One region of the Rhodoferax aquaticus genome, then DNA from elsewhere that is predicted to be linked to it. Evidence: riboswitches for the same ligand, from Rfam matches in the RefSeq annotation. Region 1 holds a riboswitch; the other holds the start of a gene.
The links. A riboswitch is a leader RNA that binds a small molecule or an ion and turns the genes downstream of it on or off. The one in region 1 is predicted to bind thiamine pyrophosphate.
Positions count from the first base shown of each region.

Region 2: another riboswitch for thiamine pyrophosphate. It lies ahead of EXZ61_RS12455 (thiamine ABC transporter substrate-binding protein); the one in region 1 lies ahead of thiC (phosphomethylpyrimidine synthase ThiC).

Region 1 covers NZ_CP036282.1:4,023,945-4,031,813, reverse strand. The annotation lists gene EXZ61_RS18665 (LTA synthase family protein) at 1-748, shown strand, start outside; gene can (carbonate dehydratase) at 765-1,436, shown strand; gene aceK (bifunctional isocitrate dehydrogenase kinase/phosphatase) at 1,573-3,393, shown strand; TPP riboswitch at 3,508-3,608, shown strand; gene thiC (phosphomethylpyrimidine synthase ThiC) at 3,697-5,598, shown strand; gene EXZ61_RS18645 (FAD-dependent oxidoreductase) at 5,601-6,644, shown strand; gene thiS (sulfur carrier protein ThiS) at 6,641-6,868, shown strand; gene EXZ61_RS18635 (thiazole synthase) at 6,872-7,840, shown strand; gene thiE (thiamine phosphate synthase) at 7,848-7,869, shown strand, end outside.
Region 2 covers NZ_CP036282.1:2,718,035-2,725,903, reverse strand. The annotation lists gene EXZ61_RS12470 (DUF2269 family protein) at 1-291, shown strand, start outside; gene EXZ61_RS12465 (DUF1800 domain-containing protein) at 429-2,237, shown strand; gene EXZ61_RS12460 (DUF1501 domain-containing protein) at 2,247-3,734, shown strand; TPP riboswitch at 3,747-3,844, shown strand; gene EXZ61_RS12455 (thiamine ABC transporter substrate-binding protein) at 3,936-4,967, shown strand; gene EXZ61_RS12450 (ABC transporter permease) at 5,053-6,693, shown strand; gene EXZ61_RS12445 (ABC transporter ATP-binding protein) at 6,686-7,345, shown strand; gene EXZ61_RS12440 (TOBE-like domain-containing protein) at 7,448-7,869, opposite strand, start outside.

The DNA of each region.
Region 1 (7,869 bases):
GGGCATTTGGGGGGTGTGGGATAGCTATGTGTTCAAGTACCTGAAAGAACGCATGGCCAAACAGCAAACAGGCGACAAGCCGATGTTCGTGTTTGTGCTGACGTCGACCAACCACCCGCCGTATGACTTGCCTGCCGATTACAAACGTGTGCCCCGCGACATGGCCTTGTGGAAGGGCGAGACCAGTTCTGACACCCTGGTCCCCAATCTCGATACCTACCACTACGCGGCAGATTTGCTGGGGGACTTTGTGCACGACATGCAAACGGGCCCTCGCAAAGCAGACACGGTGGTGGCAGCTACGGGGGACCACAACGTGCGCTCCTTTGGGGTCTACGCTGATGCGCAGCGTCGCCACCTCATGCGGCAAGTGCCTTTTGTCATCTGGGGCCAAGGTGTGCAGTGCGGCCCCCAACAGGCTTTGCCCGCCAGCCACCGGGACATGTTCAGCACCTTGTTCCCCTTGGTCGGGGTGGAGGGGGCCTACATCAACGCAGGGCGCAATCTGTTGCTGCCTATCGGAGAACAGCCTGCCGCCATGAATGCCCCGCGTGCCCTGTTTTTCACGGGAGAAGCACGTAACAGCCAAGGCATGTGGCAACTGGGCAATCCTGCCTCATTTGCCTGTAGCTCGGGCAGCGGCGCGCAAAAGGCCGACAATTGCAGCTTCAACGCACAAGACGACCAGCAAGAACGGGCCCGCTTTGGCCTATTGGACTGGAACGTGCGCACTTCCCTGAAACACTAGAGTTCGGCCTGTACTGATGTCTGATTTGCACGATTTGTTTGCCCGCAACCGCGCGTGGGCTGCTGAAATGGAGCGCAAGCGCCCTGGTTTCTTTACCGGTTTGGCCAACCAGCAAAAGCCCCATTACATGTGGATCGGCTGCTCCGACAGCCGTGTTCCGGCCAACGAAATCATCGGCTTGGACCCGGGTGAGATTTTTGTCCACCGAAACGTGGCCAACGTCGTGGTGCACTCGGACCTCAATGCCTTGTCCACCATTCAATTCGCCGTCGAACGCCTGAAGGTCAAGCACATCATGGTGGTCGGTCACTACGGTTGCTCCGGCGTACAGGCTGCGCTAGAAGGTGCCCGCATCGGGCTTGCCGACAACTGGCTTCGCCATATCCAAGACGTGAGGGATCGCCACCGCCACCTCATCGAAGCCGTGCCTGAGCACGCCCGTGCCAACGCCCTGTGTGAACTCAATGTGATTGAGCAGGTGGTCAACGTGGCGCAAAGCACGGTGCTGCAAGACGCATGGGCCAAAGGCCAAGACGTCACCCTGCATGGATGGGTGTACGGTGTGCACGACGGCTTGGTGCAAGACCTACATATGAAGGTGGACGGCCCTGCCAGCTTGGAGGCTTTGTACCGTGACGCGGTAGCTGGCGTGAGCTTGCTAAGGCGCCAGCTGGAGAAAGCGGCATAAAAGTGTTGGTTACGCCCGTGGAATATGCGCAGCTAGCTATCCAAATGGTAGTGACCGCCTCATTGGTAAGGGTGGGCTGCGGTATGGTTTGGGCTATCAACAACAGTGATTGACAGGTATTGAAAGAGTAAGCGACATGTTTCCAACCCGGCTCGATTCCTCCTTGGCTTACGATGTGGCCAAGGCCATGATGGACGGTTTTAACCGCCATTACCAGTTGTTTAGAACGGAGTCGGCCCGCGCCAAGCACCGCTTTGAAACCGCAGACTGGCATGGCCAGCAACGCGCCCAGCGTGAGCGGATTGAGTTTTACGACCTGCGGGTGCGCGAGTGTTCCAACCGCTTAGAGCGCGAATTCAAAGCCGGGGAGCAATCCATGGAGGTGTGGCAGCAAATCAAGCTGCACTACATCGGCCTTCTGGTCGACCACCACCAGCCCGAACTGGCAGAGACCTTTTTCAACTCGGTCACCACCAAAATTCTGCACCGCAGCTACTTCCAGAACGACTTCATCTTTGTTCGCCCTGCGGTCAGTACCGAATACATCGAGAACGACGAGTCCGAAAAACGCCCCAGCTACCGGTCCTACTACCCCACCCGCGAGACCATGGCCTCGGTGCTGGTGCAAATGGTGCAAGACTTTGACTTGCGCTTGGCCTTTGAAAACCTAGAGCGCGATGCAGGCTTTGTGCAGGCGGCCATGGCCGAGCGCTTGGGCGACGCCAAGCTGCGCGCGAATTTTCAGATCCAGGTGCTCACAGGCTTGTTCTTTCGCAACAAGGGCTGCTACGTGGTGGGCAAGCTGATCAACGGGTTTTACGAATACGCCTTTGCGCTGCCTGTGCTGCACAACGACGATGGCCGTTTGGTGATTGATGCGGCGCTGTTTGGTGAAGACGACTTGCTCATGCTGTTTAGCTTTGCCCGTGCCTACTTCATGGTGGACATGGAGATCCCTAGCGCCTACGTGCAGTTCTTGCGCAGCATGATGCCGCGTAAGCCACGCAACGAGATTTACAACGCGCTGGGGCTGGCTAAGCAAGGTAAAACACTTTTTTACCGCGACTTTCTGCACCACCAGCGCCACAGCACCGACAAGTTTCGCATCGCCCCCGGTATCAAAGGCATGGTCATGCTGGTGTTTGACTTGCCCAGCTTTCCCTATGTGTTCAAGGTCATCAAAGACTTTTACCCGCCGCCCAAAGACACCAGCCGCGAGCAGATCAAAGGCAAGTATTTGCTGGTGAAGCAGCATGACCGCGTGGGCCGCATGGCCGACACGCTGGAGTACAGCGAGGTGGGCTTTCCGCGCGACCGCTTCAGCGATGAGCTCATTGCCGAGATTCAAAAATTCGCGCCCAGCCAACTGGAAATCAGCGACCGGGATGGCGATGGCCGCATCGAGGTCATCATCAAGCACGTCTACATCGAGCGGCGCATGATCCCGCTCAACATCTACCTGCAAGAAGCCTTTGACGCGGGTGGCGCAAACCCTGAGGCGACGGGCCCTGCTGCGGAAAAAGCGCGCGAGCAGATTGAGCGTGGCGTCATCGAATACGGCAACGCCATCAAAGACCTGGTGGCTGCCAACATCTTTCCTGGCGACATGCTGTGGAAGAACTTTGGTATCACCCGCCATGGCAAGGTCGTGTTTTACGACTACGACGAAATCGAATACATCACCGACTGCAACTTCCGCAAAGTGCCCGCACCGCGCAACGAAGAAGACGAGATGAGCGGCGAAGTCTGGTACACCGTGGGTCCCAAAGACGTGTTCCCCGAAACCTTTGGCCCCTTCCTCTTGGGCAACCCCGCCGTGCGTGGCGTGTTCATGAAACACCACGGCGACCTGCTGGACGCCGCATTCTGGCAATCCCACAAAGAACGCATCTTGGCCGGCCATGTGCACGATGTGTTCCCGTATGAGCGGGAGAAACGGTTTGTGAACAAGGGGTGATCGCCACTGGTTTTGCATGGCCTTGCGGGGTGGCACCAGCAATGGCCTGGGACCCCGCTGCAAGGCCTCTCTTTTTTGGCGGCTCTCTTGTCTGTCATGCGCTTCGCGTACACTCCGCGCTGCCCGGGGTGCGCAGTGGTTGCGCTGAGATGGATACCAAACCCGTGAACTTGATCTGGTTCATACCAGCGTAAGAAGTGCAGAGCAGTGCCCCCGGCCGAGTGCCGCGTGGGCGGTCTCATTTTTAAGTTTGCGGGGCTGGTGTAGGTCGACTTCGGGTGATTAACCCAAGGAGACATTCCAGTGAACGCCCCCGACACGCTTGCCCAGTTCATCCGCCTCACGCGCGAGCCGCTTCCCGCTTCCACCAAACGTTACCTGCAAGGCAGCCGCCCTGACATCCAGGTGCCGTTGCGCGAAATCCTGCAGAGCAACGGCGAGGCCATCACGGTGTACGACACCTCCGGCCCCTACACCGATCCGCGTGCCCACATCGATGTGCGGTCCGGCCTGCCGCTGGTGCGCGCGCAGTGGATTGCCGGTCGTGGTGACACCGAGTTGTACGCAGGCCGCAAACCCTTTGCGTTGGACGATGGCCTGAAGAACGGCGAGACTGATGCCCTGGCTGCCTTGCGCGCCCAAGCCGCAGGCCTGCAGCGCCAACCCCGCCGGGCCAAGAGCGGCGCCAACGTCACCCAGATGCACTACGCGCGCAAAGGCATCATCACGCCCGAGATGGAATACGTCGCCCTGCGCGAGAACCAGAACTTGGAGTGGCAAGCCCAGTACCTCAGCAACGCCGACCGTGAAAAGCGTTTGGCCGGCAACAGCTTCGGAGCCAGCATTCCCAAAGTGGTGACGCCTGAGTTTGTGCGGGATGAAGTGGCCCGTGGCCGCGCCATCATCCCCGCCAACATCAACCACACCGAGCTGGAGCCCATGGCCATAGGCCGTAACTTTCTGGTGAAGATCAACGCCAACATCGGCAACTCGGCGGTGACGTCCAGCATCGAAGAAGAAGTGGAAAAACTGGTCTGGTCCATCCGCTGGGGTGCCGACACGGTGATGGATTTGTCCACCGGCAAAAACATCCACACCACGCGCGACTGGATCGTGCGCAACAGCCCGGTGCCCATAGGCACCGTGCCGATCTACCAGGCGCTGGAAAAAGTGGGCGGCATTGCCGAACACCTGACCTGGGAGATCTTCCGCGACACGCTGATTGAGCAAGCCGAGCAAGGCGTGGACTATTTCACGGTGCACGCCGGTGTGCGCCTGCCCTTCATCCACCTGACCGCCAACCGGGTGACAGGCATCGTCTCGCGCGGCGGTTCCATCATGGCGAAGTGGTGTATTGCCCACCACAAAGAGAACTTTTTGTACACGCACTTCGACGAGATGACGGAAATCATGCGCGCCTACGACGTGAGCTACTCGCTAGGCGATGGCCTGCGCCCCGGTAGTGGTGCGGATGCGAACGATGAAGCCCAGTTCGCCGAGCTGCACACCTTGGGCGAGCTCACGCACAAGGCCTGGCAGCAAGATGTGCAGGTGATGATTGAAGGGCCCGGCCACGTGCCCATGCACATGGTGCAGGCCAATATGACCGAGCAGCTCAAGCACTGCGGCGAAGCCCCGTTCTACACCCTCGGGCCGCTGACCACCGACATCGCGCCGGGCTACGACCACATCACCAGCGGCATTGGCGCGGCCATGATCGGCTGGTTCGGCACTGCGATGCTCTGTTACGTGACTCCGAAGGAGCACTTGGGTTTGCCCGACCGTGAAGACGTGAAGACCGGCATCATCACCTACAAAATTGCCGCCCACGTGGCCGATGTAGCCAAGGGCCATCCCGGGGTGCGGGCGCGGGACGATGCCTTGTCCAAAGCGCGTTTTGAGTTCCGCTGGATGGACCAGTTCAACCTCTCGCTGGACCCCGACACCGCCAAGCAATTCCACGACGAGACCCTGCCGGCCGAAGGCGCCAAGGTGGCGCATTTCTGCTCCATGTGCGGCCCCAAGTTCTGCTCCATGAAGATCACCCAGGAGGTGCGCGACTACGCCAAAAACCTGGGCGTGAGCGAAGAGCAGGCGTTGCAATCGGGCATGGACGTGATGTCGGGCGAATTCAAAAAGGTGGGCGGGGAAATCTACATCCCCATCAACCCGGTACAGACCACCACTGACGTCACCAAGGCCTGACGATGGCGCGGCGCATAGGCATTGCCGGTGCGGGTGTGCTCGGGCGCTTGCTGGCGTTCACACTCAGCCGCGCGGGCCACGACGTGCAGGTGTTTGACCCGGCCAGTGGCCCCGGCCCGCGTGCAGATTCGGGTTCGCAGGCTGCGGGCTGGACCGCCGCAGGCATGCTCAGCCCCGTGGCCGAGTTGGAGCGCGCGGGCGCTGAGGTGTTTGCGCTGGGCGTGCGCTCCTGCCAGCTGTGGCCGCAGATCGTGCAGGCGCTCTCCGAGCCGGTGGCCTTGCACATGCAAGGCAGCCTGCTGCTGGCGCACCGCAGCGATGCGGGTGCCGCACAGCGCGTGCTTGGTTTGTTGCAAGCCAAGGCGGATGCGCCGTACCAACCGCAGCTTTTAACGATGGATGCACTGCGCGCGCTGGAGCCCGGCATCCAAGGCCCGGCGCTGGCTTGGTTGCTGCCCAGCGAAGGGCAAATCCACCCCGTGCAGGCGCTGCAGGCACTGGCCGCCCAAGCCACTGCGCAGGGTGTGCAGTGGCATTGGGGCAGCACCGTCACAGCGGTGGACGCAGGCGCGATCCATACGGGCGAAGCACAACATCGCTTCGACCACGTATTCGACGTGCGTGCCGTGGGTGCCAAGCCCGCATTGCCGGTGCGTGGCGTTCGCGGCGAAGTGTTCTGGCTGCATGCCCCCGGCGTGCCGCTGCATCGACCGGTGCGCCTGCTGCACCCACGCCACGCGATCTACATGGTGCCCCGCCCCGGCGATGTGATCGTGGTGGGTGCGAGCGAGATAGAAAGCGAAGACCGCTCGCCCGTGTCTCTGCGCAGCACGCTGGAGCTGTTGAGTGCGGCCCACAGCGTCATGCCCGCACTCGCCGAAGCGCGCGTCATTCACACAGAAACCAACCTGCGCCCCGCGTTGCCCGACAACCTGCCTGCCATTCGCCACAGCGCAGGCAAAACAGAAATCAACGGCCTCTTTCGCCACGGCTGGCTCATCGCCCCGGCGCTGGTGGAGCAGGCATTGCAAGAGCTCAAGCTATGACCACCACAGACACCGAGCCAAAGACCATCACCATCACGGTGAATGGCACCCCGGAACCCACAAGCGCCAGAACCCTACAAGCCTGGGTAGACGCCCGTGGTGTGCTACCAGCTGCCCTGGCCACCGCCGTCAACGGCAACTTCGTGCCACGCAGCCTGCGCGCCCAGCAGCTGCTCGCTGAGGGCGACACCATCCTGACCTTTCAACCCATCGAAGGCGGTTGAGCCATGAATCCAGACATGAATGACGAAGCGGCTGAGCAAAGTACTGCCGAGCAAAAGATGGCTGGACTCGAGCGTTCAACGGCCACCCCCAGAGACTTGGTGGCAGTGTGTTCTGCGCAGGTCAAGGAGGAGCCCGCAAAGCGGGCGGGGGACACGGAGCAGAGCACACTGCCGCCAAGTCGCCCCGAAGAAACAAGTGAATGGCAAATAGGCGGTAGAACCCTCACCAGCCGCTTCTTTCTAGGCACCGCAGCCTACCCCTCGCCCCAAGTCCTGAAAGACGCCATCCAAGCCTCTGGCGCCCAAGTCGTCACCATGGGCCTGCGCCGCCAGCTCGCCCATGGAACCGAGGCGAGCGACTTCTTCGCCCTCATCCAAGCCACAGGTTCCCACCTGCTCCCCAACACCGCCGGCTGCCACACCGCCCGCGAAGCCATCACCCTGGCGCACATGGCCCGCGAACTGTTTGACACCTCCTGGATCAAGCTCGAAGTCGTGGGCGACGCCCACACCCTGCAGCCCGACCCCTTCGAGCTGCTGACCGCCGCCACGCAACTGGTGAAAGACGGCTTTGAAGTGTTTCCCTATTGCATGGACGACCTCGTGAGCTGCCAACGCCTGCTGGATGCGGGCTGCAGCGTCCTTATGCCCTGGGGCGCGCCCATAGGCTCGGGCCAGGGGCTGGTCAACCCCGGCGCGCTGCGTACCCTGCGCGCACGCCTGCCTGGCGTGCCCCTCATCGTGGACGCCGGCATCGGCTCGCCGGCAGATGCGGTGCAGGCCATGGAACTGGGGCTGGACGCGGTGTTGCTCAACAGCGCGGTGGCCCACGCGGTAGACCCGGTGCGCATGGCGCGTGCCTTCAAGCTCGGCATAGCTTCCGGCCGCCTCGCTTTTGAGGCCGGCGTCATGCCCCGCCAAGACATGGCGGTGGCCTCCACCCCGGTGGCGGGCCACCCGATTTTGTTGTGAGATTGCTATGAAAAATGAAGCTGCCCGCG
Region 2 (7,869 bases), 1.3 Mb from region 1:
TTGCAACCGCTTACCGGCTTGCTGATGGTGTACCTCGCGGGTTTTCCGCTCACGACTCCATGGCTCATGGTGTCGATAGCCTTGTATGCCCTGGCAGGCGCCTGCTGGCTGCCTGTGGTGTGGTTGCAAATTCGCATGGCAGCGCTGGCCAAGCACGCAGCTGCCACCGGCCAAGCCTTGCCCGCCGAGTATTGGCGTTACGCACGGTGGTGGGAGCGCTTGGGCTACCCCGCATTTGCCGCCATGGCCGTGGTGTTTTATTTGATGGTGAACAAACCGACATTGGGGTGAGCGCTGTCGGCTTCGACCCAAAACTTTGTGACACTCGCTTCACGCAGGCTTTACCGAGCCGTGGTACCTTGCCAAACTACACATCCGTTTAGCCGGTTCACGCCAACTGGCGCAAGCCCACATCTCTGGAGCGCACTTTGGACACAAGCACCGTTGTTGAAGACACCCCCGTAGACACTTCCCCAGGCCCTTGGGCCCAGCGCGCAGCCCTTGTGGGCGCCAGTGTGTTGCTGGCCAACTGCGCCACCCAACCCGCTGGACAAGGCATTTCGCTACAGCGTGATGGACAAACCTACACCTCAGCCCATACCTCGGAAGAAGCCGCGCGCTTTGTGTTGCAGGCGCAGTTTTCGGCGTCTGATGCCGACCTTGCCGCTGTGAAACGCCTAGGTTACGCCGGGTGGTTGGCGCAACAGTTTGCAGCACCCTTGGGGCAAACCGGGTGGGATTGGCTAGAGGCGCGGGGTTACGGTGTTATTGCCAACGACACCCGCTACTTCGACCACTTTTACCCCGGCGACTACATGGTCTGGAACCAGCTCATCACTGCGCCAGACCCGGTGCGCAAACGCTTGGCGCTGGCGCTGTCGGAGTACTTTGTGGTGTCGCTCACAGGCCTGGACTTTGGCTGGCGCAGCCACGCCATGGCCGACTACTGGGACACCTTGGTACGCGGAGCTTTGGGTAACTTCCGTGACCTGCTCGAAGCGGTCAGCCTGCACCCCGCCATGGGCCACTACCTCAGCACCAAAGGCAACCAAAAAGAAAACCCCGCCACGGGCCGCGTGCCTGACGAAAACTACGCCCGCGAGGTGATGCAGCTCTTCACCATCGGCCTGGTTCAACTCAACCCCGATGGTTCTGAGAAACGCGACGCGGCGGGCAACCGCTTGGAGACCTATACGCAGAGCGACGTGACCCAGTTGGCTCGTGTGTTCACGGGCTACGACTTTGACCAACGGCAAAACGTGGTCGTGATGTTTGACGCCGAGAGCAAGCGCAAAGTGGGCAACACGTTTTTCGCCAAAAAGCCCATGGCCTTGACCCCCAACCGCCACTCCGATTTGGCCGTGCAGTTTTTGGGCACCCAGATTGCGGCCAACACTTCAGCGTCTGCAGCCTTGAAGGCAGCGCTGGATACGCTGTTTCACCACCCCAACGTAGGGCCGTTTTTTGCCCGGCAAATGATCCAGCGCTTGGTCACGAGTAACCCCAGTCCTGCCTACATCGGCCGCGTGGCCAGCGTGTTTGCGGACAACGGAGCTGGCGTGCGCGGCGACTTGCGTGCCGTGTTTGCCGCCATCTTGTTAGACAACGAAGCCCGCGCACCAGAGGGGCTGACCCACCCGCAGTTTGGCCATTTGCGCGAGCCTATGCTGCGCCTGGTGCAATGGGCGCGTACCTTTGGTGCCAGCTCCGCGCAGGGCAGCTGGAAGATTCCCGACCTCAGCAACCCGGCCACGCAGCTGGGGCAAAGCCCCTTGCGTTCTCCCTCGGTGTTCAACTACTTCAGGCCCGGTTATGTGCCACCCAGCACCCCGATGGCTGCAGCGGGCAGCGTGGCGCCCGAGTTTCAAATCGTCTCAGAAAGCACCGTGGCGGGCTATTTGAACTACATGCAAAACGTGATTCGCAACGGCATCTACGTCAACGACCCAGACTTGCCCAACAACGTTAGCAACTCCAAAAACCCCAAAAACGGCTACGACATCAAGGCCAGCTATGTGAATGAACTGGCCTTGGTCCTTGACCCCAAAGCCCTGCTCGCGCGGCTGAACCTGTTGATGTGCGCAGGCCAGCTTCCCGCCAAGCTGCTCGCGCAGATGGCGGATGCACTGAATACCCAGCCGCTCAACGCTACCAGTAGCGCGGACAAGCGCCTAGACCGGGTCAGCGCCGCCGTGCTCATGGTGATGGCCGCGCCCCAATACTTGGTTCAAAAGTAAGGAACGGCCATGGCACACCCCACAGACGCACTCCACAGCCGCCGCGCCTTTTTGCAACGCACGGGCCAACTGGCGCTCACCGGTACCGCCTTGCCCTTTGCTATGAATTTGGCAGCGCTGGGCGAAGCAGCTGCCGCCACCGCCCAAGACTACAAAGCCTTGGTATGCGTTTTTTTGTATGGCGGCAACGATTACGCCAACACCGTCGTCACCTATGACGAAGCGAGCTACGCGCAGTACGCCACGGTGCGCGGCGGCGGTGGCGAAGCAGGTGGGGGCATTGCCTTAGCGCGCCCAGATTTGGCTGCCACGGTGCTCAAGCCACGCCTAGCCTTGCCCGGCGGGCGGCAATACGCCTTGCACCCCGCCATGAAAGCCATGGCGGATCTGTTTAACGCCGGCCACGCCGCCGTGCAGCTCAATGTGGGGCCCTTGGTGGTGCCCTTGACGCGCGAGCAATATGCCAGCCCAGACCGCAAAAAGTACCCCTTGCCACCCAAGTTGTTTTCCCACAATGACCAGCAGTCGGTGTGGCAATCGTCTTCGCCCGAGGGCTCTACCGTAGGCTGGGGCGGCCACCTGGGCGACTTGGCCTTGGGCGGCAACGCCAAGTCTTTGTTCACCTGTGTGTCAGTCACCGGCAATGCCGTGTTTTTGTCGGGCGAGCAGGCGCTGCAGTACCAGGTGAGCACCCAGGGTGCGGTGCGCATTCGTTGCGCAACCGATGCAGCCGTGTATGGCTCGCCTGCGGTGAAAAACCTGATCTCCCAAATGATCACGCAGCCCAGCACGCATATGCTGGAACATGAGTACACCCGCATCACCCAACGGGCCCGTGAGGCCGAAGGGCATATTGCTGCCGCGCTGGCCTTGAGTCAGCCAGGCACCGGGGCGTCGGCGGGCAGTCCGCTGGCCACCGAATTTCCCACGGCCAACCCCTTGGCGGATCAGCTCAAAATGGTGGCGCGCCTCATCAAAGGGCGCAGCGTGTTGGGCAACAAGCGCCAGGTGTTTTTGGTGTCGCTAGGCGGCTTTGATTTGCACGACAACCTGATTGCGCAGCAGCCCGTGCTGCTGGGGCGTGTGAGCGAGGCCATGGCGGCGTTTTACCGCGCCACGGTGGAGATGGGGGTGGCCGACAGCGTGACCACCTTTACCGCATCCGACTTTGGCCGCACGCTCACCTCCAATGGTGACGGCTCAGACCACGGCTGGGGCTCGCACCATATGGTGCTAGGCGGCGCGGTGAAAGGCCAAGCTTTCTATGGCACGGCTCCACCTGTGAGTGTGGGCAACACAGCGGCGGCACAAGACCAGTGGCATGTGGGGCAGGGGCGTTTGCTGCCTAGCACCTCGGTAGACCAGTACGCGGCTACCTTGGCGCGCTGGTTTGGTGTGGGCCCGCAAGACCTGTACCGCGTGTTGCCCAACCTTGCACAGTTTGGCGCACGCGCCGGGCGGCCCGACTACCCCATTGACCTGGGGTTTTTGGCATAGGTTCTACAATACGCGCTTCACCGGGGGTGTCTGCTGCAAAGCGGGCTGAGAATTACCCCATGAACCTGATCTGGGTCATGCCAGCGTAGGAAGTGTGATGGGCCTCTTTTGCAGCGAGCCTTGTTTGTTCAAGCGCCACTTTGTCTGTAGCTCCGGTTCTTCATACGCCCAGCGTTGGCGCATTGCAAGAAGAGAGCTTTTATGAAACACATCACTTTGTCTGCCCTGGCCACTGCGTGCGCCAGCCTGGTGCTTGCCTGCGCCACTTTGTCCTCTGCCCAAGCGGCTGAACTGCGCGTGCTCACCCACAGCTCGTTTGGAGTGCCCAAGCCGCTGCTCAAGCAGTTTGAAACCGACACCGGCGTCAAACTGGTGATAAGCAAAGCGGGTGACGCGGGCGAAATGCTCAACAAACTCATCCTCACCAAAGCCAGCCCGATTGCTGACGTGGTCTACGGCATTGACAACTCCTTGGCCAGCAAAGCACTGGGTGCCGACGTGCTCGACGCCTACACAGGCCCAGCCGCCAGCCGCCCCAGCGCGGTGGCATTGCCCGGCCTGGTGCCCGTGGACTATGGCTATGTGACCGTGAACTACGACAAAGCTTGGTTTGCCAAGAGCAAGTTAGCTTTGCCTAAAACACTGGACGATTTGGCCCAAGCCCCCTACGCCAAGCTCTTGGTGGTGCAAAACCCCGCGACTTCTAGCCCCGGCTACGCCTTCATGCTCTCCACCATTGGTGCCATGGGCGAAGAAAAAGCGTTTGACTGGTGGGGCCGTATGCGCGCCAATGGCGTGAAGGTAGCCAAGGGCTGGAGCGAAGCCTATTACACCGAGTTCAGCCGCAACGGCGGCAAATACCCGCTGGTCGTGAGCTACGCCAGCAGCCCTGCGGCTGAAATTTTTTATTCCAAAGAAAAGCTGAGCGAGCCACCTACGGGCAGCTTGTCCTTGCCGGGTGGCGTATTCCGCCAAGTAGAGGGCGTGGCTTTGGTGAAGGGCGGCAAAGAGCGTGCTGCGGCTGAAAAGTTTGTGGAATTCATGCGCTCACCCGCCGTGCAGCAGCAAATGCAAACCGAGATGTGGATGTTCCCCGTGGAAGCCGGTGTCGCGCGTGCGGACGTGATGAAGTTCGCACCCGAGCCCACCCAATTTGACAGCCCAGAGGGCAAAGACATCGCGGAAAAAGGCGCTGGCTGGGTCGCCCGCTGGACCAAAGTGGTGCTGAAGTAAAGCGCTTGCGGAAGTTGCCAATGCACAGGCTTGCACACGCCGGGGTGGTATGAAACCTCTCGGCTTAGCCAAAGGGCCACCGTCCGTGGCCCTTTTTTCATGGCCAGCGGCCACCCGCTTGGGCGCGCGTGCGGCTGCGTACTTGCCTGTGCTGGTACCTGCAGTGTTTTTGCTGGTCATGCTGCTGGCCCCCGCGCTGCGGCTCATGCTGCAGGGCATGGCGCCTGGCTGGTTTGGCGCGCCTGTGGACCTTGAGGCCAGTGGCGGGTTGGCGTGGGTCACCTCCTTATTTGCACCCTGGCAAGACGCTTACTTGCGCGGGCGCATGGCCTGGTCGCTTACGCAGGCCGCACTGACCTGCATGATCTGCTTGCTCGTGGGCTTGCCGCTGGCTTGGGTTTTGGCGCGCTTTGAGTTTGCGGGCCGCACGCTGGTGCTGCGCTTGCTCATGCTGCCTTTTGTGGTGCCTACTTTGGTGGCGGCTTTGGGCGTGTTGGCGCTGATGGGGCCGCGCGGTCTGCTGGTGCAACTGGGGGGGCCTGATTTGCAAGGTACGCCGTGGCTGCTGCTCTACGGCAATGTGTTTTTCAACCTCTGCGTGTTGGTGCGCGCCGCGACCGAGAGCCTGGGGCAGGTGAGTGCGGCACGCTTGGCCGCAGCGCGCAGCTTGGGCTGCACCCCGTGGCGGGCTTTTTGGCGGGTGGAGCTGCCCGCTATTGCGCCTTGGCTGATGTCTGCGCTGTGCCTGGTGTTTTTGTACTGCTTCTCAGGCTTTGGCTTGGCGCTGGTGTTGGGCGGGCAAGACTACGGCACGGTCGAGGTCGAAATCTACACCCTGGTGGCCCATGAGTTGCAGTTGGGCTCGGCCAGTGTGTTGGCACTGTGGGTGATGGCCTTCACCGGCTTGGTGGCCTGGACCTATGCCGCTGTAGAGCGGCGCTTGGCCACGCCCTTGCGCGCAGATACCGTGCCGCGCCAATCGCCACGCACTCCATTGCAGTGGGCCGCAGTCATCGGCTGTGTGGCGGTGCTGGCCCTGGTATGCGCCGCGCCGCTGGTGGCCATTGTGTGGCGGGCGGCCCATGCGGGTGCGCAGGTGTGGGCTGTGCTGAGTGACGAAGCCACGCTGCAAGCCTTGTGGAATACCTGCCGTTTCTCCGCATCCGCCTTAGCCGTGGCCACGGTCTTGGGTGTGCTGCATGCAGTGGCTGCGCGCCGGTCCCTGTGGCTGCGCACCGCCGTGTTTTTGCCCTTTGTTGTGTCGCCTGTGATGGTGGGCTTTGGGCTCTTGCTGCTATACCCCAGCTGGACCAACAGCGCAGGCCTGCTGGTCGCCGCATATGCCTTGCTGGCCTACCCATTTGTCGCCAAGGCGGTGGCCTCTGCGCTTGATGGTTTGCCCGCCAGTTACGCCGATGCGGCGCGCAGCTTGGGGGCCAACCCATGGCGCGCGTTTTGGCGCGTGAGCTTGCCCCTGATTGCGCCAGCCTTGCGCCGGGGCATGGCGTTTGCCGCCGCTACGGCGGTGGGCGAATTTGCCGTGAGCTTGTTTTTGTCCCGCCCGGAGTGGGCGACCTTAACCACTTTGATATACCAGCACCTAGGCCGCCCCGGCGCTGCCAATATGGACGCTGCATTGGTACTGGCCTGTGTGCTGATGCTGCTGTCGTTTGCCGCATTTATGCTGATTGAATGGCCCAGCCGAGAAGAGAGACGCGATGCTTGAACTGCGACACATTTGCAAAACCTGGGAGCCGGTGCGCGGCGAGCGCCGTGTGCTGCTGCAAGGCGTGAACCTGTCAGTGCCGCCGGGCCAAACAGTGGCCATTTTGGGCCCGTCGGGTAGCGGCAAAAGCACGCTTCTCAAAGTGGTGGCGGGCCTAGAGCGCATGGACAGCGGGCAGTTGGTGTTTGATGGCCAAGACATCACCGACCTCCCGCCTGAGCGGCGGCGCTTTGCCCTGATGTTCCAAGACTTTGCCTTGTTCCCCCACCTGAGCGTGCAAGACAACGTGGCCTTTGGCCTGGTGGAGCAGGGCGTGGCCAAGCGCCAAGCCAGGTTGCAAGCCTGTGCCACGCTAGAGCGCTTCGGCATGGCGCAGTTTGCATTGGCGCGGGTGCCCCAACTCTCGGGTGGTGAGCAACAGCGTGTGGCCCTGGCCCGAGCGCTGATCACCCAGCCACGCGCCTTGCTCTTGGATGAACCTTTCTCTGCCTTGGATGCCGAGCTGCGTCTGCAGCTGCGCACAGAGTTCCAGAGCCGCATCACCGAGCAACGCATGGCCACCCTGTGGGTCACACACGACGAAGCCGAGGCCCGCGCCATGGGCGATGCAGGTTACCGGGTGGTAGACGGCACCTTGGCGCAGCTCTGGTGATTCCGTTTGTCAGAGGGGGGTAGGGCAAAAAATGCCGTTTTCGCCCGTGGATACTGCGTAAGCAGCTATCTTTTTAGGAGTAACTGATTCGACTCCAGTGGGCTACTGCGCAAGCGCCAGCACCACCGCGCTTTCATCCAGCGTTGCAGTGGCCGCTTGCTTGGCTTTCAGGCCGTGGGCAGGACCGGCAAAGCCCACCATTTGCAGGCCACCGGCCAGGGTGAGCACCACCTCGCCCCCCGATGCAGCGCGTGACACGCGGCTGACTGTGCCAATCAGCTGATTGGCTGCTTGGGCCGCTGCCTCAGTGCCCGCGTCTGCACGCACCGTAACCGCAGTGGCTTTGCACAGGGCCAACACGCGCAAGCCCTTGCGCAAGCCCAGGAGTTCCACGCTTTCGCCTGTGATGCGAGAGGCCAGCGCGCTGCCGTCGTCTAAGTGCAGTTCTACCCGCACTATGGCACCTAGGCGCTGCAGGCGGTGCACGGTGCAGGGCAGCATATTGCGCATGCTGGTGCGCAGGC